Regions from separate parts of the Moritella sp. 36 genome, predicted to be linked through region 1. Evidence: predicted binding sites of a transcription regulator. Region 1 holds the regulator's gene; each other region holds the start of a gene.
The links. Region 1 encodes sigma-54, which starts transcription at its own class of promoters, with help from an activator protein. Its sites were predicted from a motif close to GTTGGCACGNNNNTNGNNT; they were not measured.
Positions count from the first base shown of each region.

Region 1 (7,634 bases):
GAGAATTAGCAGATCTAATCCTATTGGCCAAAGGGATCTTAGACCAAGCACAGGGCACCTCTGTATGAGCCGCCAAAACATAGGAATTGTGATTCTCTTTCTTTGTGCACTTGGTATTTGGCGTTTTTTTTCGCCTGATGACGAGTCTGCAACGGCACAGTCAACCAAATATCAGCCTGATTTCACCGCTCAAATACTACGTAGCGTTGAATTTAGTATTGATGGAAAAATTATACGTCGCATTTTTGCAGATAGCATGGAGCATTATGGTGAGTTAGGCATGACAATGTTTACTAACCCCGTTATTATTATTTATGATGAAAATGCACAAGCGACATGGAAAATCAAAGCAAAAGAAGGTAACTTCAGTAGCGACGACGTGGCAACACTACGAAACGATGTTGTCATCAAGAATATGAAAAAAAATGATTATATTGATGCCATTACTACCAGTTATTTACAATTAGAGCTTGCCGAAAATTTGGTGCATAGCGATCAGTTAATTACCATTTCAGGGGACTTATTTCATCAAACAGGTGTCGGACTTGAAGGTGATTTAAAGCAAGAATACATGACTATCCTTAAGCAAGTTGAAGCGATTTATACTAATGATGAAAAAATATAAAGTTTTACTATTAACATTATTCATGAGTAATTCAGCCCTCGCATTAGAGTCTGATTTTACAGAGAATGTAGTCGTTAATGCCAAACGTCAAGAAGTGTTTATTAAAGAGAACCGAGTCATATTTTATGATAGTGTCGTGGTGACTCAAGGGACGACATTAATTCATGCCGATAAACTCACGGTCTTAAGCTCTGGCGAAAAAGGCACAGAAGTAATGATTGCCATAGGGTCGCCAGCCACTTTTTATCAAGAGCTTGATGACGGTAAGAAAATTAATGGCGAAGCAGATGAGATCCGCTACGAGCTAGGTAAAAAACGCTTAATCTTGTCAAAAAATGCACATTTACGCCAAGCTGATAGCGAAGTTAAAAGTGACAAGATTATCTACCAAATTGACAAACAAGAAATGATAGCCGAAAGCGGCAAGCATGAATCTGATCGAGTGATCACTATTTTCACTCCTGAAGACAACAAAACTAATTAGAGTAGATGAATTCATATGGCACGTTTAAAAGTATCACACTTAGCAAAAAGTTATAACAAACGAAAAGTTGTGTCAGATGTGAGTCTCGAAGTTGAATCAGGCCAAATTGTTGGTTTACTCGGGCCTAATGGCGCAGGTAAAACCACCACCTTTTATATGGTAGTTGGCTTGGTTAAGCGAGATCATGGACAAATCTTCATTGATGACCAAGAATTAACGCATGAGCCAATGCATATTCGTGCACAACAAGGTATTGGTTACTTACCCCAAGAAGCGTCTATTTTTCGTCGTTTATCGGTAACGAAAAATATCATGGCAATCTTAGAGTTACGAACTGAACTCACGCGTTTCGAACGTGAAGAAAAGTTAGAAGAATTATTAGAAGAGTTCCATATCACCCATATTCGCGATAGTTTAGGCATGAGCTTATCGGGTGGTGAACGCCGCCGTGTTGAGATTGCCCGCGCGCTTGCGGCAGATCCAAAGTTTATTTTATTAGATGAACCTTTTGCTGGCGTTGATCCAATCTCGGTAGGTGATATTAAAAAAATTATTCAACATCTGCGCGATCGTGGTTTAGGGGTATTAATTACCGACCATAACGTACGTGAGACACTCGATGTATGTGAACACTCTTATATTGTGAGCCATGGACATTTGATCGCATCTGGTACTTCTGAAGAGATTTTATCCAACGAAAAAGTGAAAGAAGTATACCTTGGTGATCAATTCCGACTATAGTTTGATATTGATACGTTACCGCATTTAAGGAAGAGAGAGTAGTCGTTAGATGAAGCCATCATTACAACTTCGTATGAGTCAATCTCTGGCAATGACGCCACAGTTGCAACAAGCGATTCGATTATTACAATTATCGACCTTGGAGTTACAACAAGAGATTCAAGAAGCATTAGACAGTAATCCGCTACTGGAACAAGAAGATCCCAACACAGCTCAAGCAAACGATACAGAAAGTAGTGATGAGCATAATCCAAATAATAACGACGCAGTTACCGATGCCAGCCAAATAGAAGTTAGTGATGCGCTCGCCAGTGAAGCCATGCCAGATGAATTGCCTAATGACAGTAATTGGGATGATGTCTATACCCCTCAAATACAGACTCACAGCAGTGCGGGTAGCAGTATTGATGGTTTAGACCAAGTCTATCAAGGTGAGACCAGCGAAGGCTTATACGAGCATCTCATGTGGCAAATGGAATTAACCCCATTTTCTGACACTGATCGTGCTATTGCCGTTGCGATTATTGATGGCATTGATGATCATGGCTACCTTAATCAGACTTGTGAAGACATCCTGTCTAGCGTCAATAACGGTCACCAAGAACTTAGCGACAGTAGTAAAGAAAATAGTGAAGAGCAAGTTGAATTAGACGAAATAGAAGCAGTATTAAAGCGTATTCAACATTTCGATCCCATCGGCGTTGCAGCGCGTTCATTACAAGAATGTTTATTGATCCAACTCCAGCATTTACCTAAAAACACACCTTGGTTAACAGAATGTCAGCAAATAATTCAGTCTCACATGGATTTATTAGGCAATCGCGACTACCGTCAATTAAGCCGTAAGACAAAATTAAAAGAACCACAGCTTAAAGAGATCATGCAATTAATTCAGAGTCTAGAACCCAGACCTGGCAATGTTATCGATCAGACTGAAGGGCTTTATGTAATTCCCGATGTTTTAGTAAAGAAAAAAAATAATCAGTGGGTAGTCGAGTTAAATCCTGACATTGTGCCAAGATTAAAAGTGAACAATGAATATTCAAACTTGTCGACAAGCAATCGTAGTAGCAGCGATGGGCAGTTTATTCGAACGCATGTACAAGAAGCTAAATGGTTTATTAAAAGCTTAGATAGCCGTAATGAAACCTTACTAAAAGTAACTAAAAGTATTGTTCAACGACAAATTGATTTTTTTGAGTATGGCGATGAAGCCATGAAACCTATGGTTTTAAATGATATTGCCGAAGAAGTGGAAATGCACGAGTCAACCATTTCACGGGTAACAACGCAGAAGTTTATGCATACACCACGCGGTATTTTTGAACTTAAGTTTTTCTTTTCAAGCCATGTAAGTACTGACAATGGCGGAGAATGTTCATCAACCGCTATTCGAGCATTAATAAAAAAATTGGTCGCGGCAGAAAATGTCATTAAACCATTAAGTGACAGCAAGATTGCTGATTTACTTGCTGATCAAGGTATCAAAGTGGCTAGACGTACGATTGCAAAATATCGGGAGGCACTAAGTATACCACCGTCTAATCAGCGTAAAAGCCTATTATAAGGCTAATCCAACCTTCATAGGGGAGACATATATGCAAATTAATTTAACCGGTAGACATGTAAACATTACAGACTCACTGAAAGATTATGTTGATAGCAAGTTTTCCAAATTAGAACGGCATTTTGATCATATAAACAATATCCATGTGATTTTAAATGTCGAAAAATTACTTCAAATTGCAGAAGCAAAAATACATTTAAATGGGGGGGAGATCTTTGCCGTGCATGAACACAATGACATGTATGCCGCAATTGATGGCTTACTGGATAAGCTCGATCGCCAAGTGATTAAGCATAAAGAGAAGTTGATTCGTCATTAATTTTAATCTCGCCACAGATAACCTAAAGGAAAACCACTTTTTCCTTTAGGTATTAATGCTTCTGACATAATTAAAACATATCATATCCAAATCAATTGCGGGATAATGAACCCATTATTTTATATCGCTGTGAGGATAAAAGATGAAATTAATAATAGTCAGCGGCCAGTCAGGATCTGGTAAATCAATTGCATTACGCGTGCTTGAAGATCTAGGCTACTATTGCGTAGATAACCTACCAGTAAAATTACTACCACAACTGCTAAAAACCTTAAATGACCAAACCGAAAAAGTGGCAGTGAGTATTGATGTCCGTAATTTACCGACAGAAAAAAAAGAATTAAACGACATAATTACAGAGTTAAGAACGAGCACCGATCTGACTAGTTTATTTCTTGATACTAACCAGTCAGTCCTTATCAAACGTTATAGTGAAACCAGACGCCTTCATCCGTTAACAAAAGATGAGCTATCTCTATCACAAGCGATTGAAATAGAAAAAAAACGATTAAGCCCTTTAGCGTTACTTGCTGATTTAAAAATCGATACTACTGAACTCAATATTCATGAACTCAGTGAACAGATTAAAGAACGTATTTTAGGAAAGAAAAACAACCAACTTGTCTTAGTATTTCAATCATTTGGTTTTAAACATGGCCTACCTATGGATGCCGATTATGTATTTGATGTCCGTTTTCTACCAAACCCCCATTGGATCCCAGAATTAAAACCTTACACAGGTCTTGATGAACCCGTCATTAAATACCTGAGCCAACAGCCTGATGTAATGAGCTTTTCACAACAGATTGAAAACTTACTCACGACTTGGTTGCCAATGTTAGAAAAAAATAACCGCAGTTATGTCACCGTTGCTATCGGTTGTACAGGCGGCCAACATCGCTCGGTATTCATTGCTGAACAATTAGCAAAGAGCTTTAAACTACAAAATCGTGTAGTGCAAACTCGCCATCAAACCTTAGAAAAAAATAAACATAAAACTATCTAGGTACTCATTTGCAATGGCGTTAACGATCTAAACAGTTAATTATTTTACTTTATTGTTAATGCTGATTATAAATACAGATTAAGCTAGAATTACGCAGCACCAGCAAGCAAGGTCTTGCAGAAGAAGAATAATAAGAATGGGGACGACATATGCCAGAAAAGATGGAGCATGACAGCACACACCTACGTTTAAGCGAAGTGAACGAAGCACTTGATAGTGGTATGTTCATTCACGTTAAACGAATGCTCTACCAAACGCCCCCTTGTGATATTGCGTTATTACTGGAATCATCGCCACCAGCAGGCCGTAAAGTACTGTGGCGTTTGACCGACTCTGAAATGCAAGGTGAAATCCTTGACGAACTTAATGAAGATGCCAAAACCAGTATTCTCAAACTGATGGATACGGAGTCCCTTGTCGCTGCGACAGAGGGGCTCGATACTGATGATTTAGCCAATATTCTCCGTAGCCTACCAGACAGTATCTATCAAGAAGTTATCACCCAAATGGATACCCAAGATCGTCAACGTTTAGAAACAGCGATGGCGTATCCAGAAGACACTGCTGGCAGTATCATGGACACAGATACCATTACTTTAAGACCAGATGTGACTGTCGATGTGATCTTACGTTATATCCGTTTACGCGGTGAATTACCCGATGCCACAGATACTTTATACGTGGTTGATAAAGATGATCGCTTAATTGGCGATGTGCCCTTAGCCATGTTATTAACAACAGATCCAAACAGTGTGATTAGCACTATTATGGATCGCGAAGCAGAAACCTTACCTGCACATATGGATACCTCAGAGGTTGCCAAGCTGTTTGAACGTCATGACTGGATCTCTGCGCCAGTACTTGATGACTCAGGTAAACTACTCGGACGTATTACCATCGATGACGTGGTTGATATTATTCGTGAAAATGCCGAGCATGACATGATGGGTATGGCCGGTATGGATGACGATGAAGATACCTTCGCGCCAGTAATACAAAGTACCAAACGTCGAACACTCTGGCTTGGGGTTAATTTAATTGCCGCACTGACTGCTGCATCCGTCTCTAACATGTTTGAAGCGACCTTAGAACAACTCGCTACACTTGCTATTTTAATGACCATTGTGCCAAGCATGGGCGGTATTGCCGGTAATCAAACCCTCGCATTGGTTATTCGTGGTATGGCGGTTGGTCATATTAATGACGACAATAGCCGTTGGTTAATTGGTAAAGAAGCCATGGTTGGCGCACTGAACGGGGCTATCTGGGCAATATCTATTGCAATCATAGTATCATTATGGAAAGGCGATCCATCTCTGGGGCTGATCATTGGTGGCGCTATGTTTATCAACATGGCGATGGGGGGGCTTGCAGGCGTGGTCATTCCACTGGCAATGAAGAAATATAATATCGATCCTGCCTTAGCTGGCGGCATGGCACTCACCACCGTTACCGATGTCGTCGGTCTATTTGCCTTCTTAGGCATGGCAACACTAGTCTACGGTTAACCTTTATAACGAAAGCAGAGTTCAGAAAGTAAAGTTAATAGCCTATAAACGTAAAAAGCCTGTGTCATCATGACACAGGCTTTCTCACTTAAACCTAGGGGATATTAGTTACCTGCAATCTGCATTGATTCTAATAGTGTAGAGCCCATTAGAATACTGCTACGAACATCGATATCGTTACCGACTGCAACAATATTTTTGAACATATCCGTTAAATTACCTGCGATCGTGATCTCGTGTACTGGATACTGCAGCTCACCATTCTCAACCCAGAAACCTGAGGCGCCACGGCTATAATCACCCGTTACAATATTCACTCCTTGCCCCATCAGTTCAGTCACCAATAAACCAGTGCCCATTTGACGACACAGTTGACCTAATGTTTCGCCTTTACCTGTGACATTCCAGTTATGGATACCACCAGCATGGCCAGTTGTTTGCATACCCAATTTACGACCGCTGTAGCTGGTTAATAGGTAGCTCTTTAAAATACCTTGTTCTACAACATTTAAATCTTTAGTGCGCACACCTTCAGCATCATACATAGATGATGCTAAACCACCTTTAATATGCGGACGTTCTTGGATGTTTAACCAGTCAGGGAAAATTTGTTCGCCTAACTTATCTAATAAGAATGATGACTTACGATATAAGCTACCACCACTAATACCCATTACCAGCTGACCCATTAAGCTACTTGCAACATCATGATGAAAAATAACTGGTACATTACAGGTATCGATTTTACGCGCGCCTAAACGGTCCACAGTACGATTAACCGCTTCGATAGCAACTTGCTCTGGTGTCCACAATTTACTTGCGTCACGCGCCATTGAATAGCCGTAATCACGTTCCATTGCGCCGTCTTGCTCTGCAATCAATACCGAACTCATGCTATGACGGGTACTTGCATAGCCATTCACGAGACCATGACTGTTCCCATAAACTTTAATGCTGCTATGGCTGGTAAACGCACCTTCACTGTTCACAATACGAGAATCTTGCGCCAAGGCTAAGCGCTCGGTGAGACAAGCTTGTTCAATAGCATACTCAGGTTCAATTTCAATTGGGTGACATAAATCTAGGTCTTCTGGTTCAAACGCCATCAGGTCACGATCAGCAAGACCAGCAAATTCATCTTCTGCAGTATGTAACGCGATATCTAACGCCGCAGCAACGGTGCTTTGAATTGCCGCTTCACTTAAATCAGAGGTTGATGCATTCCCTTTACGTTGACCGCGGTATACACAGATACCTAATGCGCCGTCATGGTTGAATTCAACATTTTCAACTTCGCCCATGCGTGTACTCACAGACAAACCAGTTTGTCGTGAAATAGCTACTTCAGCATCTGTCGCGCCTGCCTTTTTCGCGATATCGAGTG
Region 1 covers NZ_CP056120.1:232,848-240,481, reverse strand. The annotation lists gene kdsC (3-deoxy-manno-octulosonate-8-phosphatase KdsC) at 1-68, shown strand, start outside; gene lptC (LPS export ABC transporter periplasmic protein LptC) at 65-625, shown strand; gene lptA (lipopolysaccharide transport periplasmic protein LptA) at 648-1,109, shown strand; gene lptB (LPS export ABC transporter ATP-binding protein) at 1,125-1,850, shown strand; gene HWV03_RS01090 (RNA polymerase factor sigma-54) at 1,900-3,417, shown strand; gene hpf (ribosome hibernation promoting factor) at 3,449-3,736, shown strand; gene rapZ (RNase adapter RapZ) at 3,879-4,742, shown strand; gene mgtE (magnesium transporter) at 4,892-6,250, shown strand; gene pmbA (metalloprotease PmbA) at 6,355-7,634, opposite strand, start outside.

Region 2 (7,634 bases), 390 kb from region 1:
TTACCCATCGCGTTAGATACTAATACACCATTTTGACGTAGTGCAAAAGTACCGCCTTTATGTGGGCCATACTGTAGGAATGTATGGTACATAAGACCAGAACCAGACGTGATTGTCATGAATTCAGTTTGGAAACCGATTAGGCCACGGCTAGGAACGATGAAGTCCATACGGATACGCCCTTTACCATCAGGTGCCATATCTGTAAGTTCAGCTTTACGCATGCCCATTTTTTCCATAACTGGACCTTGATGCGCTTCTTCAACATCAATAGTAACCGTTTCATATGGTTCTTGAGTTTCGCCATCTTTTTGAATCATGATCACTTCAGGACGAGATACAGCTAGCTCGAAACCTTCACGACGCATGTTTTCAATTAAGATACCTAGGTGAAGTTCACCACGGCCTGAAACTTTAAATTTATCTGGATCATCTGTTTGTTCAACACGTAATGCAACGTTGTGAACAAGTTCAGCTTCTAGACGTTCAAGGATGTTACGTGAAGTAACAAACTTACCTTCTTTACCACAGAATGGAGAGTTGTTTACTTGGAAAGTCATTGTTACTGTTGGTTCATCAACAGACAATGCAGGTAGTGCTTCAACAGCAGAAGGCGCACAGATAGTGTCAGAAATCTTAAGTTGACCTAGACCTGTGATTGCGATGATATCGCCAGCTTGCGCTTCTTCAGTTTCATGACGCTCAAGACCCATGTAACCAAGTACAGTACCTACTTTACCGTTACGGATATGACCATCAGCACAAATAACACTAACTTGTTGATTTGGTTTAACAGAACCACGTGTTACACGGCCAACACCGATCACGCCAACATATGAGTTGTGATCAAGTTGCGAGATTTGCATTTGGAAATCACCATCACGATCGCCTTCTGGAGCAGAAACACCATCAACGATAGCTTGGAATAAAGGTTCCATGTTTTCAGTAGCTTCTTCAGACTCAACGTTAGCCCAACCATTAAGTGCAGATGCGTAAACAACTTTAAAATCTAGCTGTTCATCAGTTGCGCCTAGGTTATCAAACAGATCGAAGATTTGATCCATAACCCATTCAGGGCGAGAACCAGGTTTATCGATTTTGTTGATAACAACAATTGGCTTAAGGCCATGTGCAAATGCTTTTTGCGTTACGAAACGCGTTTGTGGCATAGGACCATCAACAGCATCAACGATTAAGCAAACACTATCAACCATAGACATAATACGCTCAACTTCACCACCGAAATCGGCGTGTCCTGGAGTATCTACGATGTTGATACGGTAATCTTTCCATGTAATAGCAGTATTCTTAGCAAGAATTGTAATACCACGTTCTTTTTCAAGATCGTTAGAATCCATTACACGTTCTTCATTACCACCACGTTTCTCTAAAGTACCTGACTGTTCTAATAACTTGTCAACTAAAGTAGTTTTACCGTGGTCAACGTGAGCGATAATCGCAATGTTGCGTAGTTTATCTAGCACTGTGATGCCTCTATATATTTTATATGGGTAAAAATTAGGCGGTATTGTAACCGCCTCCTTGTGATCTACCTAGCAAAATTTTGGCACAGAGTAAAATGATTGCAATTTATTTTATTTAAAAACCAAGCAATAGCCACTAAATGGGCTTTTAGCACACAAAATATAAATAAATATAGGCCGTATCACACAGTGATCAATTAGACTTACAGATGAGACGTTTTATCAACTATATTTGAATACGATTTTACTGGTAATCCCTGAAAATAAACCATAATATCGAACTTAGTAATAGTAAATGTACGCGTTTTTTTACCGCAACAATCGCTGCACCAAACAAGTGCGTAGCACGCACGATCTTCGTGCAGCAATAGATTGGAGCAAGGGAGAATACGCGAACTAAAGCAATAGAATCAACAACTTAAATAGTTGGCACATATATGGCATTATTTAAATCATGATTGTTTACAGTCAGCCACTTTAAATTAAGCCATCATATTGATGACACCGGAGGTTATTTTTTATGTCAGCAGAAAACGTATTAGCTCTAATTAAAGAACAAGACGTTAAATTTGTAGATTTACGTTTTACAGATACTAAAGGTAAAGAGCAGCACGTATCTCTACCACATCATCAAGTTAATGCCGGCTTCTTTGAAGAAGGTAAAATGTTTGATGGTTCATCAATTGAAGGTTGGAAAGGCATCAACGAATCTGACATGATTTTAATGCCAGATCCGGCAACAGCTGTACTTGACCCGTTCACAGAAGCAACAACTCTGAACCTTCGTTGTGACGTACTCGAACCTGCAACAATGCAAGGTTATAGCCGTGACCCACGTTCAGTAGCAAAGCGTGCACTTGCATACTTACGCTCAACAGGTATCGCTGATGATGTATTCTTCGGTCCTGAACCAGAATTCTTCCTATTTGATGATGTTAAGTACAAAACTGACATGTCAGGTAGCATGTACAAGATTGACGCTGAAGAAGCTTCTTGGAACTCTGATAAAGAGTACGAAGGCGGCAACATGGGTCACCGTCCAGGTGTTAAAGGTGGTTACTTCCCAGTATCACCAGTTGACTCTGCACAAGACATCCGTAGTGCAATGTGCCTAATAATGGAAGAAATGGGCTTAACAGTTGAAGCGCATCACCATGAAGTAGCGACAGCAGGTCAAAACGAGATCGCAGCACTATATAACTCAATCGTTGAAAAAGCGGATGAAGTTCAAATCACTAAATACGTTATCCATAATGTTGCACACGCTTACGGCAAAACAGCAACATTTATGCCTAAGCCACTTGTAGGCGATAACGGTTCAGGCATGCATTGTCACCAATCACTACAGAAAAATGGCGAAAACATTTTTTCTGGTGATCTGTATGGCGGTCTTTCTGAAACTGCACTTCATTACATTGGTGGTATCATCAAGCACGCAAAAGCAATTAACGCATTTGCTAACCCAGCAACTAACTCGTACAAACGTTTAGTCCCAGGTTTTGAAGCACCAGTAATGCTAGCTTACTCAGCGCGTAACCGTTCTGCATCAATCCGTATCCCAATCGTACCATCGCCAAAAGCGACACGTATTGAAGTTCGTTTCCCAGATCCAGCAGCAAACCCATACTTAGCATTCTCTGCGATGTTAATGGCAGGTATTGACGGTATTAAAAACCGTATTCACCCTGGTGATGCAATGGATAAAGATCTATACGACCTTCCAGCAGAAGAAGCAGCAGAAATTCCACAAGTTGCCTCTTCACTACAAGAAGCACTATCAGCACTAGATACTGACCGTGACTTCTTAACGGCTGGCGATGTAATGGCTGACGATACAATCGATGCTTACATTGCAATAAAAGAAGAAGAAGTTGAAAGACTGAACATGACAACTCACCCAGTTGAGTTTGAAATGTACTACAGCGTATAATTTCTTATTAATAAAAATTAATATCAAAAAACCCGCTATTTAGCGGGTTTTTTATTTGTGAAATAAATGTAACTAGGTGAAAATAACCATACAAATCAAGTAATCAAAGACAGGATGTCGCCATGAAATACGTAATGTTATTCATATTAATAATCACAAGCTATACTAGTGTTGCCGCTATTTATCAATGGACTGATGAACAAGGTATTACCCACTTTTCGGATGATGAAAGTAAACCAGCATCAGCCAAAGAAATTGATGTGAAGCTAACGCCACCTTCCATTGACTCTCTTACTCAATCAATTCCTCCGAAAACAAGTCATGCAAAAACCACAATGAATGACAAATCAGTCACGCCAAGTAGCATTCATATCAGCACACCACGCGATCAACAAACAATACGCAGTAATACTGGCGAAATCACAGTGTCTGCCACTCTCAGTTCAACACTGCTGTACGGTTCAAGTATTCGTTTATTAATTGATGGCATTACTTATAGTGAGCAAATTGAGAAGCAATTTGATGTCACAAACGTACCCATTGGTACGCATAAATTACAGTTACAAATAATTAACAACTTAGGCAAGGTAATTGCATCATCAGAGCTCATTACTGTTTATTTACATCGATTTAAGGCCAACTAAGCATTTCCGCTTTAATTTCACCACGCTGTACAGTAATATTTTAAAGTGAGCACCGAATTGGTGCGTTCAGTCACGGGATGTTTATCCTAATAAGGAAGTGCCATGGTAATGCTCCCAGAACCTCAACAGTCATTAATGAATAGCTTAGTTTCTTCGGTTTTCGTTCTCAATCATGATCTGTATATAAAATATCTCAATCCAGCGGGTGAACAACTATTAGGATCCAGTGCCAGTCGTGTGCTTGATGTGAAGATCACGGATATCATCGAACATACAACACTCGACCTTTCATTATTAGCAAGCATAATTAAAACAGGGCAAGGATTTACTGATAATGAAGTATCATTAGTCATTGATGATCGCCAACTATTAGTCGAAATTTCAGCAACATTAACGAACTTTAACTCGGAAGTCTGTGTTCTAATTGAAGCGAGACAAATAGACTTACAAAAGAAAATTAGCCAAGAACTTTATCAACACGTACAACAGCAAGCTGCACAAGAATTAGTACGTGGCTTGGCCCATGAAATTAAAAACCCACTCGGGGGATTACGTGGCGCCGCACAATTATTAGAGAAAGAACTACCAACGCCGGAATTAAAAGAATTTACAGGTATTATCATCGAACAAGCCGATCGATTACGGACGCTAGTTGACCGTTTATTGGGGCCACAAAAGCCTGGTCAGCAAACCATTTTAAATATTCATTCCGTCATTGAAAAAGTAAAACAGTTAGTCGAGTTTGATTTACCGTCAGGTATTATTATCGAACGAGATTATGATCCATCAATACCTGATTTTGAGATGGAACCAGACCTATTACAACAAGCACTACTTAATATAATTAGTAATGCCGTTCAAATACTAAAAGAACATGGCATCATTAAAATTATTACGCGTACAGCACATCAAGTGAATATCCAAGGACAGAAATATCGCTTATGTGCTGAAATAAAAATCATTGATAACGGACCCGGTATTCCAGAGCACATTAAAGATACCTTGTTCTACCCAATGGTTACTGCACGTGAAGGCGGCACCGGACTTGGACTTTCTATTGCTCAAAACCTGATTAAGCAACACAAGGGGAAAATTGAGTGCCATAGCTGGCCAGGTCATACCGAATTTGCCATTTATCTGCCACTAAGAAAATAAAGGATTAAACTATGACAACAGCAACAGTTTGGATTGTCGATGACGATAGTTCTATCCGCTGGGTTCTCGACAAAGCATTAAAATCACAGAAATTTGAAACCTCTGCATTTAGTGGTGCGCATGCCTTATTAAATAAACTCGAATTCGAACAGCCAGATATCATTATTTCTGATATCCGCATGCCAGAAATGAGCGGGTTAGAATTAATGAATAAAGTACATGCCATTCACCCTGACCTCCCGATCATCATAATGACTGCCCATTCCGATCTCGACAGTGCAGTCAATGCGTATCAGGCTGGTGCATTTGAATACTTACCAAAACCGTTTGATATTGATGAAGCCGTATCCTTAGCGACTCGTGCAGTGACTCATGCCAAAGAGCAAAGCAAAAACCGCCGTAAAAATAATAAAGTCGCGCCAGTGACTGAAATTATTGGTGAAGCACCGGCCATGCAGGAAGTATTTCGCGCTATCGGTCGCTTATCACGTTCTTCGATCAGCGTATTAATTAATGGTGAATCTGGCACAGGTAAAGAATTAGTTGCACAAGCGCTACACAAACACAGCCCACGCGTAAATAACGAATTCATTGCCTTAAACATGGCTGCAATACCCAAAGATTTGATTGAATCAGAACTTTTTGGTCATGAAAAAGGTGCTTTCACTGGCGCAGCAGGTGTGCGTAATGGTCGCTTTGAACAAGCTAATGGCGGTACCCTATTTTTAGATGAGATCGGGGATATGCCGATTGATATTCAAACGCGATTATTGCGGGTACTTTCTGATGGGCAGTTTTACCGTGTAGGGGGCCATTCTCCGGTGAGCGTGGATGTACGAATCATCGCAGCAACGCATCAAAACTTAGAAAAGAAAGTAGCTGATGGTAGTTTTCGTGAAGACTTATTCCATCGTTTGAACGTCATTCGTATTCATATTCCATCGTTAAATGAACGTCGAGAAGATATTCCTAAACTCGCCAATCATTTTTTAATCAGAGCGGGTAAAGAGCTGAGTGTCGAAACCAAAATTCTCAGTAAAGAAGCACAAACCTATTTAGCCAATCATCATTGGTCCGGTAACGTTCGCCAACTTGAAAATATTTGTCGTTGGTTAACCGTGATGGCCAGCGGCCAAGAAATATTCATTGCTGATTTACCTTCTGAGATCACCGAAGAGCAATCGCCTTTAATAAGTCATGGTAGCGCGGCTCAAAGTGGCGACTGGCGCACACAATTAAAAACCTGGACGGCACAGCAACTCGCATCAGGACAGAGTGATATCCTTGCTGAAGCAATGCCCGATTTTGAACGTATCATGTTACAAACCGCACTCGAGTACACACAAGGTCATAAACAAGATGCAGCAAAACTACTGGGTTGGGGTCGTAATACTCTCACCCGTAAGTTGAAGGAACTCGATATTAATTAATTATGCTTAGGCAGTTAACCTATTCTTTAAGTTAACTGCCGCTTACTAATTCAGTGAGTCATGTTTCTCAATAATATAATTATGGAGTATCAAAGCTAAGTCATTATCAATATCAAAATTCAACGCCAGCCCTTTACCATTATTATTTTCATTTTCAATCCGTACAACGTTAGCCTTAACTAAATGAAAACCACGTTGTGGGATCTTTAAATAAAAGTTCACACGGTCCCCTTTTTGAAGGTTAAAATCAATAGACGAAAATTGCTGCGCACTGCATAACATAAATAATCCCGACGTCGATATATTCAGAACAGCCCCCAATAAGACTTCACCTTTCGGATCAAATACCTTTAAACCTTTAGGATCCGATAGGCGCCAATAACGCCCTTCTCCACCTTTATGATCAATGATATCGGGAGGACCAAGCTCCTTTAGCTCATCGCTATAGCCATCACTAATAAGATAAAGCGGAAAACGAAATTCCTTTTGTTCGCTTTGCGTTACCAATACAATGTCATCAGATTGCGCTAATACATCCAGCATTTTTTTGGAAATGTGCGAAATACATACTTCACGGCTAACATCATCAGCATGACTTTCAATTACTTCCTGTAATAAATTAAGTTCATCTTGAGTTAAAATATCCGTCACTTTCTTTGGCATGAAAAAACCTTTATTACTTTGTCGAGAAACATCCTGTTTGCTATACAAAGAGTGGGAGTAATTTAAATTACATTTTCATCTAGTTATACTAATCTTAGTAAACCAGAACAGCTTTAACCTTGCAAATATAAAAACTGTGAGCTTGATGCACTGTCATAAAAGTAAGTATTAACAAATAACGATTCCGATGTAGCAACAATGGAGCCGAACATGGAAGTAAATCTAGATAATATAAATAATGAAGTCTGTCTAATAGAAACGATAGAAGTAAAAGGCGAGTTTATTATGGAAAAACGTCACCGCCATGAGCGGCGGCAACGTTCATTAA
Region 2 covers NZ_CP056120.1:4,877,248-4,884,881, forward strand. The annotation lists gene typA (translational GTPase TypA) at 1-1,484, opposite strand, end outside; gene glnA (glutamate--ammonia ligase) at 2,005-3,414, shown strand; gene HWV03_RS21740 (DUF4124 domain-containing protein) at 3,537-4,058, shown strand; gene glnL (nitrogen regulation protein NR(II)) at 4,161-5,213, shown strand; gene glnG (nitrogen regulation protein NR(I)) at 5,225-6,643, shown strand; gene HWV03_RS21755 (PilZ domain-containing protein) at 6,689-7,306, opposite strand; gene HWV03_RS21760 (hypothetical protein) at 7,517-7,634, shown strand, end outside.
Region 2: glnA (glutamate--ammonia ligase) is a predicted target of sigma-54. The motif match lies at 1,910-1,928, and genes of this name have one in related genera.

Region 3 (7,634 bases), 1.1 Mb from region 1:
GCGGTTAATAAGGTCTTTTGTGACGCGAGTTTTAATAACGGCCAAGCTGCCGACATTCCCGTGGTTTGAATGAGTTCGTTCGGTGCATCCACATCTAAATTCGCTAACCAATCAATGACGTCAGCATCCGGTGCCTTACGTAATAGATGAGCAAGTAAACTATAGATATCGATACGTAATCTTGTTTCTTCAGCAACTGGCTGTGACATGTTTTGTGTTTCCATCATTTCGTTTTACACTCGCAACTGACTTGTTGGATCATCAGCCATGTCAGAAAAAATATCGCGTACACGACAGTCTTCACACATAGATAAACGGCGAATAGCATCACCCTGAAATTGTGAATGACCTTGTAATTTCTCGGTCAGCATTTGAATCATCGATGCTGGCGCAAATGCTTTACCGCAACTTAAACAGCAAGCAGGCTCTTCTTCATGGATCATCACGGTGTTTTGGCGGCTTTCAGCATCCCAGTTAACACCCGGTTTAAGACTAATCACTTGCTCTGGGCAAGCTTTTTCACATAAGCCACATTGCACGCAATCTTGCTCTTTGAACTGCAAACCGGGGCGTCCGCCAACAGCATGTAATGCACGGGTTGGGCATACAGCCACACACCCCATACATAGCGTGCAATCATCTGTTTTACATTCAACACTACCGTAAGGTGCATTTTCAGGTACGCTAGACAATGTTGGTCTAACTGTGCTTTGCGCATGCAATCTATCTAATGCACTAAACAATTTCTCACGCTTAGTCCCTGATAATTGCTCGGCTAATACACCGCTATCCATCACTGCGATCTTGTTATCTACCACAGGCAACAAAGATGCAGGGAACGCCACAAATTCAGCCGCGGAGCTAAGTTCAAACAAGCAAATGCGATCTGCTTCAAAACCAAGTTCAGTTAAGAAGTTATTCGCGATGGCTAACTCATCTTTTAAAACGCGGTCAATTGTCGCAGGCATGTAAGCAATATTCGTTGCTAACAGTACTTGATGCGCACCATAAATCAGCGCGCTAAACCATGTATCGACACCCACAGTTGCTAACTCTTCCAGTGCAATCGGGATCACATTCGATGGTAATGACGGTAATTTCGCTGCAACGTTTTCTTCATCACGGTTACCAAAGAATAAGATCGTCGGCTTTACACCTCCCGCCATTTGATAACTGTTTAACAAACGATAAATGAAGTTCTGGGTTTTCTCTGGATCTGGTAATGCATACGTGATCGCTTCTGTCGGACAAGCCGTTGCACAAGTACCAACCCCCTGACATAAGAACGGGTTAATCTCGATCGCATGGCCATTACTTGATAACGCACCCGCTGGACACGCATCAACACAACGTGTACAGCCGCTCACACCACGGGATGAATGTGCACAACTGTCATTATTTAAACGGAAATACTTAGGCTTATCAAACGTACCAAGCATGTCAGGTAAGGTTTCAATCACATCTGCAATCGCCGCTTTACCACTGCCGACAGGGTAATAACCAGGTGCAGGGATCTCGGTGTTGATAATGCTCTCGGCACTCATATCAACCACTAAATCAAAGCTATCACCACCGATAGTTACTTCCGCTAGATTGACATAGGTATCAAGTAATGTACCAGCTACGCGGCAATTCACTTCGAATGCGCCTAAGTAACCTTTTATTGTTACGTCATTACTAAAAAATACCTTAATGTCATTACTTGTTTTCGCCGTGTTTTCAGCTGCCTGCGAAGTCGCAAGGAGTGTCACTGAATTAAGTGTTGAAAATTGCGGGGCCAGTGTAGTAATAGTATCGTGCGGACCAATGATCAATAGATTCCCTCGGCTCTCGTAAGAGACCGTTGGCGGGATCAAATTCGATAATTCAACCGTACCAGCGATTGCACTTAAGCGTGCTTGACCATTGCTATCTGTAAATGTTTCTAGAATACTTTTTAACATTGCTATTCCTGTATACTCGTCACCGCAAAAATTGGTGCCGATTAAACTGCGAGTTTAGTGCCCGAAGCTCTTTCTGCCGTACGGTTTTTACCGTACTTTATGCTGTAGCTAATAGAGCAATAACCGAACCAACTTTTAACGGAAAAAAATGACCTATAAAGAACTAAAGTCAGATAAGGACAGTTGATGTACTTCCAACTGAGACATTTTGTCGCTACAAATGATCACGCCTGTATCAAATTGTCCCGATTAAAATAAGGGTTATTAGTCCCTTTATGTCTCACCTTGCTGAATAATTTTGTGATGTGGCTCATCGCAGCCTTGCGATAATTTGAAATCTTCCGTGACGGGTTCAACTGTTTCATCTTCAACAGCTGACATTTCTGCTTCTTCTGTTCGTTCAATACTGAGGTCTTCTACTTGCTCAGGTTCTTCTAATACTGTCTTAACCCAACCACGTAACTGCTTTGCGATACTATCGTCGAGTTTAGGGATATTAGAAAAGTCTTCAGTATGATCGTCCATATCACTGATATAGTTGAATTCATCTGAATGAAACAATTTAGCGAGCGCCGCTTTTTTTACTGATTTATCAACCCCCTGCTTTAGAAATGAAACGACGCCGCTGTCAAATGTCACACTATCTGCATCTGCAATTGTTAATACGTCATCACTGCTCTTGTCTGCAATATCGCTCTGCTTATCTACCGCATCATTCGTCACTTTATCTAGCGTAACGGCTTGATTAATTTCTGCGTTAGCATCATAAACTGGCTCAGAAAATTGCTTAGATTCAGTTAATTCTTCAACGGCTTCATTCGTTTCCGATAACGTTGTTGAAGCTTTGTCTTTAGCCGTCAGAGAGCGGCTAGACCAACGTTGAAAAAAGTTAGTTGCCACTTGAACGTCCTTTTTTATCTTTATAACGTTTCTTTTTAAATTCAATCAGTTCGCCATGACGCCCAATGAATGCTTCCATCCAAGCCTGAACTGGTAAGGGCATTTGAATATGTAACACTTGATAATCGCCATCCATGTAACTGCTTGCGACACTTTGCGCGACAGTGATAAGTAACGGCGATAGCTGCTCATTATTTTCTTCACAAACAATAAACAAATGCGGGTCTTGTGAACTGAGGTTAAAACGATAATCAGTTCGTTCATCGCGGTATAACGTTAATACACGCTCATAACAGGTGCCAGTGCTAGCATCGTCTTGCGTGTGGTTGTGATCATATAATTCGACATTATCAATAGACCAAGACAGCGTCGTCCAGCGTCCAATTTGCTTTTCTTCAGAGCAAAGACGAAACCTGATTGGCCAACTTGATTCGTCTTTTTCTAAGCGCTTATGTTCATCAATTTGTTGCACACATGCTCCTTTATTCTATTTTTATAATTATTTAGTATTTTTATAATTTCTTATATAACGCACCCTACTCAGCAAAATTTAGACCAAGTTCAAGATAAGTGACAAATAAAATGGTGATACCCAAGTTACTTCAAGGTGCAGGGTATAAGTTGGAATGAACTTTGCTTACCTCTTGATAGATATATAAACCAGCAGGACTTCCGATGCCGCAATTACCAAAAATAATTAAAACCAATTCTTCAGTTGAGCACACTATGACCGTCGACATCATGGATGAATATGGCGATACTATGACCAAAGAGATCGCGTGTGAACATCCGCTAACGATTTACTTAAACTGGGTAGAAATCGTAACAGTGATGACGCTCGGAGCCCGACCTGCCGACCTCGTGCTTGGATATTTAAAAAACCAAGGTTTCATTGAAGACATTGCCGCGATTGAATCAGTAATTATTGATTGGGATACAAATTCTGCAGCCGTGATCAGCCGTGAAAATACTGATGGTTTAGAAGATAAGTTATCGAAAAAAACCGTTACTTCAGGCTGTGGTCAAGGCACCATGTTTGGCAATGTAATGAAAAAACTAGAAGGTATCACACTGCCACAACCTAGATTACGTCAATCAAAACTCTATGGTTTGTTAGAAGCATTAACTCACCACAACGCAACTTATAAAGCGGCCGGTGCAGTGCATGGCTGTGCAGTGTGTAAAGACACCACTATTTTATCGTTTGTCGAAGATGTAGGCCGTCACAATGCAGTTGATACCTTGGCTGGGGAGATGTGGTTAAAAGGTCAAACAGGTGAAGATAAGATCTTTTATACTACAGGCCGCCTCACGTCTGAGATGGTGATTAAAGTAGCGCAAATGGGGATCCCGGTATTATTATCCCGATCTGGTGCTACACAAATGGGTTACGACTTAGCAAAAAAACTGGGTATTACCATGGTTGCTCGCGCTAAAGGTAATCGTTTTCAAGTATATAACGGTATGGCGAACCTGATTTTAGATGTCAAAGGCCCTGACGCAGAAGCACTTGCACAAACAGCATCACAAGAACAATCATCAACACTAATCGGTAAAAGTGCATGAGCGAACACTTCCCTGCTTTTATGAATGTAAAGCAAGTCGCTGAGTATTTAGACCTGAATGAAAAAAAGGTCTACACACTGGCTAACGATGGTCATTTGCCTGCAACGAAAGTAACGGGTAAATGGTTATTTCCCAAAGCGATGTTGGATAAATGGCTACTGGAATCTTGCCATAACGGCGTACTGAATGACCGCTTACTCATCGCTGGTTCTGATGATCCACTCTTGCAACTCGTCGTGGGGAAGATGGCACAAAAGCTTGGCAGCACCGCACTGGTTGGTTATACCTCAACAGGCACTCGCCAAGGTTTAGCCATGCTCAGTAAAGGCCATGTGGATATTTGTGCGATACACTGGGGACATGCAGAAGAAGCAAGCTTACGTCACCCTGCATTATTACAGCAATATCCAGGGCATAAAAACTGGGTGCTGATCCACGCCTTTGAGCGTCAACAAGGCTTAGTGGTTAACAAAGAACTAGCCGATTTAGTGAACTCTCGCTCATTAAATTTACAAGAATTACTAACTTCACGTTGGCGATGGGCACTACGTCAAGAAGGGGCTGGCAGTATGCGCGCCTTAGGTGAATGGTTGCATAATCATGCTTACACTGTCGATATGCTTACCGCAGCGGAAACTTGTCACAGTGAACGAGAGCTAGCGTCTTGCATTGCCCGTGGAGAAGCGGATGTGGGCTGCGCGAGTCAAAGCACTGCAGGCGAATTTGGTTTAGGTTTTATTCCGCTAAGTACCGAAGCTTTTGAACTGGTGATCCCCAAAAATATCTATTTCCGTACCTTGCAGCAGCAATTACTACAGTCGTTATCTGATATGAAGATCCAAGCTAAGGGAGATCAACTCGGTGGTTATAACTTCAGCCGGACAGGTCAACAAGTCTGGAGTGCCAATTAGCCTTAAATTTAAGTACAAAGTAGACCTAAATACCACAACCTCAGCTATCAAAGCTCCACCTACAATCCCGTAACAGCTTAGGTGGAGCCATGAACATAGCTAAGCGTTATTTCATTGGTTGTGAAACCTGCTGTAACGCCATACTACCAGGTTCAATAGCGAGTTTCATATTGCCAATATTCCCCAATATGTACATTTCAACATCGAGCTCAATTTGATTTAAGTTCTTTAATTCAATATTCATACGACCATCCTCTAAAAATGTTAGGGGCCCTTGTAAATTAAGAGTAACAGGATAACTATGAAGATTATGAGTACCAAAAATTATCTTCATGAATGGATTATCCATATATATATCTAAATCAACTTTAAAATTAAGCCTATTTTCTTTTTCATTCCAAATAATATAGCCCGTTGGCACTTCTGTTTTACCATTTATCACTGGGTACTTAGTACGCATAATCATTGTTCCGGTTGGAACAGTCATGACCATAGAAAAAATACCAGTTTCAACCGTAACGTCTACGCTTGAAGATATCAGTTGCGCACTATGGACCTTAACCGGTATTCGGTTATTTTCTGCATCATACTCCCCGACTTCCGTCGGCATAAAACCACTCATATACGTTTTAGCATAATCGTCACTACAGATTTTATCTAACTCACAACCAACCGTACCTCGCTTCAAAAGGCCCTTTACTTCTAGTATAGATAACTGGGCTAAATTACCATTCTGCACCTCTTCTTTCACAGGGTCCCAACGATAATCACGGTTGGTATCGGTTGTTGGCATCATTAATGGATTAAACACTAAGTTGTCAGCGGGTGCTGCACGAAATGGCATTAACATATCAGGGCCACCACGACTCTCATTACTATCAGACTTAAGCAAGGTTGTTTGTAAAGGGTAACCTTGTGCGCTACATAGTACCTCACCACTAGAGCAATCAACGCTACCTTTAGTTTCACCTTCCGCAGAAATTAAAGAATAACGATATACGTTTAAACCTTGATCGTGCCAGTTCTCATCAGGAGAAAAGGTTAAGATTTTATTCTCATAATTGAGCACACCAGGAACCGTTCCGATACAGTTACCAGAACCGTTAGGTTCAACAATTTCGACACGGAACGAACCTGTATCACACGTTTCACCTAAACGTATACTGGCTTTATCCATCTGCTGACTGAACACGACAAAAATATCGCGATCCTCTTGTAAATTAAAGATATTTAACTTTTGGTCAGGTCCTCTCTTTTTACCCGATTTATCCTCTACCTCCACCTTTAGACCACCAGCACAACGACCCGCAATATCCAGCCCTAAGTCAGTGTCTTCAAAGGCGCATGAATAGCCTGGCACCATGCCTTCAACGGTTGGGGCAGTATAGCGAGCTACAAGCTTACCATTCACTTCAAACTCTGTACCTTGTTCTTTATTTGGAGTCTTAAAAGTTTGCATTACATGGGTACGATTACCCGTAAGATCTTTAACTTCACCAGAGACCGTATAAGCCGTTAATGGGATTAAGTTATCTACCGGGGCAATAATAATGGAAGCACCGTCCTGCGAAATATATGTTTCCACAGCCATACCATTTTCATCTTTAAGAATAAGATTTTGTAATGATGCGACATCTAGCGGTTTGTTATAGGTAATGATTATATTGTCACCTAAGCTAAAGTGCGCAGTGTTCCTGTTAGGGTAAGCAGAATGGAATACAGGTAAGAGAGTGTCGGCAGTAAGTGCTAGCGCTTCTGCTTCTGCTTTAGTATATGACTCCATATGAAATGATAGTTTCGCATGTGCATCATCAACACCTAAAATTTTCAAGTCAATTTCACTGATAGCATCAATGATCATCCTTGGCCCTTCAGTTCTAACCGTCCCTATAAATTCAAGATGCATAATATTCTGACTGAAACCACCATTCGCCCTACCATTTATCTTACCATTTTCAGTATAGCCATCAGCTGTCATTGCGACATCCATAAACAGGTGTAATTGCTTTGGTGCGTATTTATGATCTGAACTGGTATTATTAATTAAATAACCCGTCGCATCAGAAATAGTAGTCATGCGAATATTACCTGTATCGTAACCTGCTGAAAATGTCCCCCCTACTTTAACGCTCAGGTTCGAACTATTTAAAATAGAACCTTTGCGGATAACAAGGGGAGTCGAACGACCAAAATTAAGCAAGCTCGCGAATTCAGTAACCAAGTCAGAATTAATATAAGTTGTATCATTATTACCAATCAGTATTGATTTAATCGTTACCCCATTGGTGAGCTCTCCAGAATAAGGAGAAGCTTG
Region 3 covers NZ_CP056120.1:4,204,732-4,212,365, forward strand. The annotation lists gene HWV03_RS18555 (TorD/DmsD family molecular chaperone) at 1-209, opposite strand, end outside; gene HWV03_RS18560 (4Fe-4S dicluster domain-containing protein) at 234-1,943, opposite strand; gene HWV03_RS18565 (DUF3306 domain-containing protein) at 2,217-2,843, opposite strand; gene HWV03_RS18570 (DUF3305 domain-containing protein) at 2,833-3,315, opposite strand; gene HWV03_RS18575 (formate dehydrogenase accessory sulfurtransferase FdhD) at 3,519-4,409, shown strand; gene HWV03_RS18580 (helix-turn-helix transcriptional regulator) at 4,406-5,320, shown strand; gene HWV03_RS18585 (Ig-like domain-containing protein) at 5,427-7,634, opposite strand, start outside.
Region 3: HWV03_RS18575 (formate dehydrogenase accessory sulfurtransferase FdhD) is a predicted target of sigma-54. The motif match lies at 3,464-3,482, and genes of this name have one in related genera.

Region 4 (7,634 bases), 580 kb from region 1:
GAAGGATTAAAACAAACTTGTATGACAGTAATATTACAGTGAGTTTAAAATGTCACAAAACCCTAGCTCGCAAGGTCAAGTTATTGTTTTAAATCATTAAGTTTGTAGTGTTTATTTTGGTTGTGTATTTCTGGAGAGACGAGTGTTCGGTAAATAAGGCGTTTTTTCGCTGTTTTTATGTACAAAAATGTGGGTTTGTGACAAAACTGTCATGTGAAATTGGAGGTATTAAAGGCGATAATTGGAAATACGCAGCATATAAAGAGGTACATGCTGCGTTAATGAGGCTTTATTTAGCTGTAGTTGCTTCCTCACCACCAAGGGCAGTGATTAGGTCTGGAATGAAGCGCATTAACTCACCGGTCATCAAGGCAAAGTCGGCATCAAATTTTGCTGCGTAATCATCGGTTGCCACATCATCGTTTTGTTCTCTGATGAGGTCACTGAATTTAAGACGTTTTACTGACATGTCTTCGCCAAGTAAGAAAGACAGTGATTCACTCCAATCTAAGGCTAATTTAGTCACTAACTTATCTGCGTTAAGGTGGTGTTGGATCTCGTCACTGGTTAAGTCTTGTTCTTTACAACGGATGATACCGCCATGTTCAAGTGCAGAACGTAATTCAGCTTCATCACCCAGTTCAAAACCCGGTGCAGCACTGCCGTTATTTAACCATTCTGTCATAGTTACATCTGCTGGCGTCGTTAAAGCAACTGGCACAACAGGTAGGCTACCGACACACTTACGTAATAAAGCGATGAGGTCTTCGGCTTTTTTAGCGCTTGATGCATCAACGACTAATAATTTTTGTGACGGACAAATCCAAGCAAATGTTTGGCTGCTACGTGGGAATGCACGTGGGAGTAGTTGATGGACGATATCTTCTTTTAGTGCATCTTTTTCTTTTTTCTTTAGGCCTCGGCCTTGTTCTGCTTCAATCGTGTCGACTTTTTCTTGTAGCATGTCTTTAACAACAGACGCTGGTAATACTCTGTCTTCTTTCTTCGCACAAATCAGAATGTTATCTGAAATACCATGCGTTAAAGCCTGACCTGACTTACCCAGTGGTTTTATCCAACCGAACTTAGATAAATCTTGGCTACCACAAGGGGTAAAAGGGAAATCAGCTAACTTGGTTTCAAGTTGTTCAATATCTAGTTCAAATGGACGAGTGAAACGATAAATTAGTAAGTTTTTAAACCACATTATAGCAGGACCTTGGTATCAACTGTTTGGATAACCAGTATACTCAAGGATGTTGGAAATACAAGTTTGCCTAGTGGCTAAACATGCATCAATCAAGATCTTAATTCCACACTTTCATTGCCATCTGGTGTATAAAGTATTCAATTGAATCGTCACTTTTAATTATTAAAATCAGTGTTTTAATTAAATGCTATATTTATGTGATATTCATTACATTTGTTAGGTGTGAAATTCGACTTTTTAATAAAGAATTCATCAATGTAATAATACTGAAACATATTGAGCTGATAATAACTTTCAGTTAAAGTCGAAAGATAAGTGGTTCTTTCATCATTAAAATATAAATCTTTTACTGACCGGTGACGGTTATTAAGGGAAGAATAGTAAAGGATATTTAAAGTGTCTAAGCGAATTTTAGTAGTTGAAGATGAACTTGCGATCCGTGAAATGCTGTGTTTTGCATTAGAACAAAAAGGATTTGATGTTGTTGAAGCTGGGGATTATAACGAGGCGGTAGATCGGCTTGTCGAACCTTATCCTAATTTAATCTTATTAGATTGGATGTTACCTGGTGGTAGCGGCATTAAATATATTAAGCACTTAAAGTCTCAACCGCATTTATCCACTATTCCGGTCGTGATGTTAACGGCACGTGGTGAAGAGGAAGATAAGGTTAAAGGTTTAGAAGTGGGGGCTGATGATTACATCACGAAACCATTCTCACCAAAAGAATTGATTGCACGGCTAAATGCGGTAATGCGTCGTGTTGCGCCAATGACTCAAGATGCAGTTATTGATATTAGTGGGTTACAGCTTGATCCTGTTGCTCATCGCGTTTCTGCTGGTGATTCTGTGATTGAAATCGGTCCGACTGAATTTAAATTATTGCACTTTTTTATGACACACCCAGAACGTGTGTATAGCCGAGAGCAGTTATTAGATAATGTTTGGGGCATGAATGTATACGTTGAAGACCGCACGGTTGATGTACATATCCGTCGTCTGCGAAAAGCATTAACACCGAGTGAACATGATAAATATGTACAAACAGTGCGTGGTGCAGGTTATCGCTTCTCGATACGTTAATCATGAGAGTTGAAGTTTCAATATGAATAAGACGAACGTTTTTGTCGGTGGCTTATGGCGACTGCTTTATTGGTATATCCCGTTTTTTCTTGTTGGTTTAGTTATTGATAATATTACATTGAGTTTACTCATCGCCACTGCCGTACATGTTGTTTGGTTATATCGTAGCCAATACATATTACATCAGTGGTTATGGGTTGCGCGCACGGCGACGCCGCCTGAAGGTAAAGGTAGCTGGGAATCCATTTTTAATGGCATCTATCGTTTGCAGCGTCGACATAAACGTAAGCGTAAAGAATTGCGTATGGTTATTCGGCGTTTTCGTGAAGGTGCTGAAGCCTTACCGGATGCCGTGGTTGCGTTAGATACTGATTATTCCATTATGTGGTGTAATAAATTAGCGCAACAAATGATTGGTCTGAAATGGCCAGATGATGCGCATCAACATATTGGTAATTTGATCCGAACTCCGGATTTCATTCAATATTTAAATTCGAAAGATTACCGAGAACCGTTAGAGATCACTTCGCCAGTGCATAATGCCAAGACGTTAGAAATTCGCGTAATGACGTATACCGATGATCAATCGATGCTGGTGGCTCGTGATGTCACTGAACTGCGTCAACTAGAACAAGTCAGACGTAATTTTATGGGCAATGTTTCTCATGAGTTACGTACACCGTTAACCGTATTAAAGGGTTATCTGGAAATGCTTGAGCCTGATGAATCGGATAAAATGTTTGCTCGTGCGCATAAAGTCATGTCTGAACAAACGGCGCGTATGGATTCGTTGGTGAACCAGTTATTAGCCTTGTCTCGTATTGAAGCTGCACAGGCTGTCGACTTTGAAAAGCAAGTTGATATTCCGTTTATGCTGTCGATGTTAGAACAAGAGGTATTGATTTTAGGTGCGGATAAAGCCTTAAATGTAGAGTTCCACATTGAAAACGGCCTGTTTGCATTGGGTGATGAATCACAATTGCGCAGTGCGGTATCTAATTTGATCTACAATGCGGTACGCTATACGCCTACGGACGGCAAAGTGGTGGTTGAATGGAAGCATACAGCCGCTGGTGGTTCATTAAGTGTGACCGATAATGGCGATGGTATTTCTGCCGAGCATGTACATCATTTAACTGAGCGTTTTTATCGTGTTGATGATGCGCGTTCACGTGATTCTGGTGGCTCTGGTATTGGTTTATCAATTGTGAAGCATGTTTTAAGCAATCATGACAGTGTGTTAGAAATTAATAGCAAAGTGAGCAAAGGCAGTTGCTTTAGCTTCACCTTACCGTTAGTGACGTATGTAAAACGCCACTAACGTTACCGCGATTGTGACTAGTATTATTCAATAACTAAGCCCATCCACTATGCGATGGGCTTTTTTTTAGCGATAAATTTATACTGTATGGGTAATTAGCAGAGGTTTATTTGTAATAAATCGTGCGCTGTCATCAAACCGTCATGTTTCATTCATATTATTGTCATCAGTTTATTGAATACTTGTATTCACAGAAACGAGGTACAAGATACAAGCTTATATTACTTGTAGTCGTGGACACTAAATACAAAGCTTATATACCCTGTAGTCATAGACACAAAATAAAAAATTATACTTGGAGAAGTAAAATGAATATTAAACAAATTGTTGTAGCATTAGGGATATCAATGACAGCAATCGCTTCACAAAGCGTATTTGCAGCAGGACTAGACCCTAAATTACCAGAGTATCAAAAAGTAAGTGGTATCTCAGGTAACCTATCTACAGTTGGTTCTGATACATTAGCAAACATGATGACGTTGTGGGCTGAAGAATTCAAACATATTTACCCAAGTGTTAACGTACAAATCCAAGCGGCTGGCTCTTCTACTGCGCCACCTGCACTAACAGAAGGTACTTCACAGTTCGGTCCAATGAGCCGTAAAATGAAGTCTAAAGAAGTCGAAGCGTTTGAAAAACGTTACGGTTACAAGCCTACAGCAATTCGAGTTGCTATCGATGCACTTGCGGTATTCGTACACAAAGATAACCCAATTAAAGGTTTAAACATTGCCGATGTAGATGCGATTTTCTCAAGCACACTAAAATGTGGTGAAGCGAAGCGTGTTGAACGTTGGGGTGAATTAGGACTAGAAGGTTCTTGGGCTGAGCGTGATATCCAATTATTTGGTCGTAACTCAGTATCGGGTACTTACGGTTACTTTAAGAAGAAAGCATTGTGTAAAGGTGACTTCAAAAATAACGTGAATGAGCAACCTGGTTCAGCATCTGTTGTACAGTCTGTATCATCATCACTTAATGCAATCGGTTACTCAGGTATCGGTTATAAAACATCAGGTGTTCGTGCAGTACCACTAGCGAAAAAAGGGACTAACTACATCGAAGCATCGTTAGATAACGCTGCATCAGGTAAATACCCATTGTCTCGTTACCTATACGTTTACATCAATAAGATCCCGAACAAAGCATTATCTCCAATGCAAACGGAGTTCTTAAAACTGATATTATCGAAACAAGGTCAGAAGATCGTAGCTAAAGATGGTTATATCCCATTACCTAACTCAGTTACATCAAAAGACCTTAAGAAAGCAGGTATTACACTGTAATACGACTTACTTAGGTTAAATGATTAAAGCTCGCTATTTAGCGGGCTTTTTGCTTTCTGGCATAAAATAAAATGAGGTCGTAGCCTTGTTTACTGTATGTGCAAGCTTGGGGAAATTGCTCTCAAAATGATACATTGCTCACATTTAGTCACCATGTTGGTGCAAATATTCAACCCCAGGTCTATGGTTTTGATGTTCCTTGGTTGTAAGTCATTGATAAGTAGTGTTTAAGTTGGCTTTTATTAAGTTGGCCTTAGTATTGCTTTGTTCTAGATAAGATAAAATTTTTTAAACTTTGTTTTTATATCTTAGAGGGAATTTTTATGGGACAAGAAAAATTTAATATATTGTCTTTTTCAGGGAAAATGAAAACTTTACACTTATCGTGGATGGCATTTTTTATTACTTTTGTGGTTTGGTTTAATGCAGCACCACTAATGTTAGCGATTAAAGACAGTTTAGGTTTAACCACTGAAGAAGTTAAAACTCTGCTGATCTTAAATGTAGCCTTAACCATTCCTGCTCGAGTGATTATAGGTATGCTAACCGATAAATACGGACCTCGGATTGTTTACTCTACATTATTAGCTGTCTGTTCTATTCCCTGCTTTATGTTTGCAATGGCGACGACCTTTGAACAGTTAGCAATAGCGCGTTTTATGATGGGGCTGATTGGTGCTGGTTTTGTAGTTGGTATCCGTATTGTTAGTGAATGGTTTCCTGCCAATGAGTTAGGTACCGCGGAAGGTATTTATGGTGGTTGGGGTAACTTTGGTTCGGCTGCTGCTGCATTCACACTACCGACAATTGCATTATTGTTTGGTGGTGAAGATGGCTGGCGCTATGCGATTGCCATCACAGGTTTAATGAGTTTGTTATTCAGTATTGTGTATTACTTTAATGTTACTGATACACCTAAAGGTGCAACTTATTTCCGCCCCAAAAAAGGCGGAGCAATGGAAGTGACCAGCAAAGGTGATTTTTATTTACTGCTGATCATGAAACTACCTATGTACCTGACGCTTGGCTTATTAGCGTGGAAGTTGTTACAAATCGGTATGTTCACAGAAACTATCACCCACTCTATTTATGTTGGTTTAGGTGTTCTTTATGTACTTGATTGCTGGAAAACATACCAAGTAAATAGCGATGTTTTTGTTAAAGAAGTGCCTGAAATTGAACGTTATAAGTTTAAGCAAGTCGCTGTACTTAACGTTTTGTACTTTTCTACGTTTGGTTCTGAGTTAGCGGTTGTTTCCATGTTGCCGCTATTTTTTGCAGAAACATTCGGACTAGGAATGACGGAAGCAGGTATGGTTGCAGCGTCTTACGCCTTTATGAATCTAATGTCACGTCCCGGTGGCGGTTGGATCAGTGACCGCTTTGGTCGTAAGAAGACATTATTGATCTTAACTGCTGGTTTAGCCGTTGGTTATTATGCGATGTCACAAATTACGGCTGCGTGGTCATTACCGCTTGCTATCGCAACCGCAATGGCATGTTCATTCTTCGTGCAAGCTGGCGAGGGTGCTGTATTTGCTGCGGTACCATTAATTAAGCGTCGTTTAACGGGGCAAATTGCGGGAATGACTGGTGCTTATGGGAATGTAGGGGCTGTATTTTATTTAACACTGTATTCAATCGTATCGACACAAGTATTCTTTTATGCGATTTCAATCACGGCGATAGTCGGCTTTATTGCTTTGTTATTAATGGAAGAGCCAAAAGGGCATATTGCAGAGGTAGATGAAGACGGTAAAGTGACGTTAATTAATGTGTCATAAATAGTCTTAATGATAAGAATATCATTGGATATTTTTATGAATAAAGTGTGACAGTATTGAGTGCGGCGTCATTATCATAGTTGGTAATGGCGCCATTTTTATATAATGATTTGTTTACCTGTTTGTCTACTTATCTATTAACCCGCCTATATACCTAAGCTTCGGTCATTTCAGCAATCAAGGTTGGCGATATTTTTGCTAAGTCACCACTGAGCATATCATGGTCTAGGGTATCAGGCAGCGCTAGCTTAAGTTTGGCATAAAAACGATTGTTATCAGACTGCCACAGATCTTTGCTGTGTGTTGTTATCGCTTTTAATTCAATACCGTGCTGCGTTAATATCTTAGATACTTCGTTGATAATTCCCGGACGGTCGTTATCTTGGATGATAAGGCAGGGTGATTTCTGCCAAATACTTTGATTTTTACCTTCGGCGAAACTTATGGTTAGGCCTGGGATCAGGCTCAATGCTTCACATAGATCGCGGTAATATTCATCTTCTACTGAAATTTGTAAGATACCTGCAAATTGTCCTGCTAGCTCACTCATGTTACTTGCTAACCAGTTTCCCTTATGTTCGGCGACGACACGTGATAAGTTGTTTATGAGACCTGATTTATCATCACCAATAAGCGTTACGATAAGTTGTTTAAGCATTTCTAAGCCCTATATAAAAAATCCGGTGTAAAACGTTTTGTTTTAGCTACTTTCATCACTTAATATGATGCGCCATACTATATGCAAATAACGTGCATAAATATAGCACTGGTATATAAATATCAGTGCTTAGACCAGCTAAAGTGGAATATATTTAACGTTGTTGAGTGATGTCATATAACTGTCATAAATATTACATATAATCGCGTTGTGATTAATTACAGCTAAATACGAGGAAGAGATGGCTGAACAGTTTTCTTTAACGATTGCGGGCTCCCGTAAACGTCTAATT
Region 4 covers NZ_CP056120.1:817,814-825,447, forward strand. The annotation lists gene rdgC (recombination-associated protein RdgC) at 290-1,207, opposite strand; gene phoB (phosphate regulon transcriptional regulator PhoB) at 1,607-2,293, shown strand; gene phoR (phosphate regulon sensor histidine kinase PhoR) at 2,316-3,614, shown strand; gene HWV03_RS03795 (PstS family phosphate ABC transporter substrate-binding protein) at 3,923-4,900, shown strand; gene HWV03_RS03800 (NarK family nitrate/nitrite MFS transporter) at 5,224-6,684, shown strand; gene HWV03_RS03805 (glycine cleavage system protein R) at 6,839-7,342, opposite strand; gene HWV03_RS03810 (ABC transporter permease subunit) at 7,584-7,634, shown strand, end outside.
Region 4: HWV03_RS03800 (NarK family nitrate/nitrite MFS transporter) is a predicted target of sigma-54. The motif match lies at 5,147-5,165, and genes of this name have one in related genera.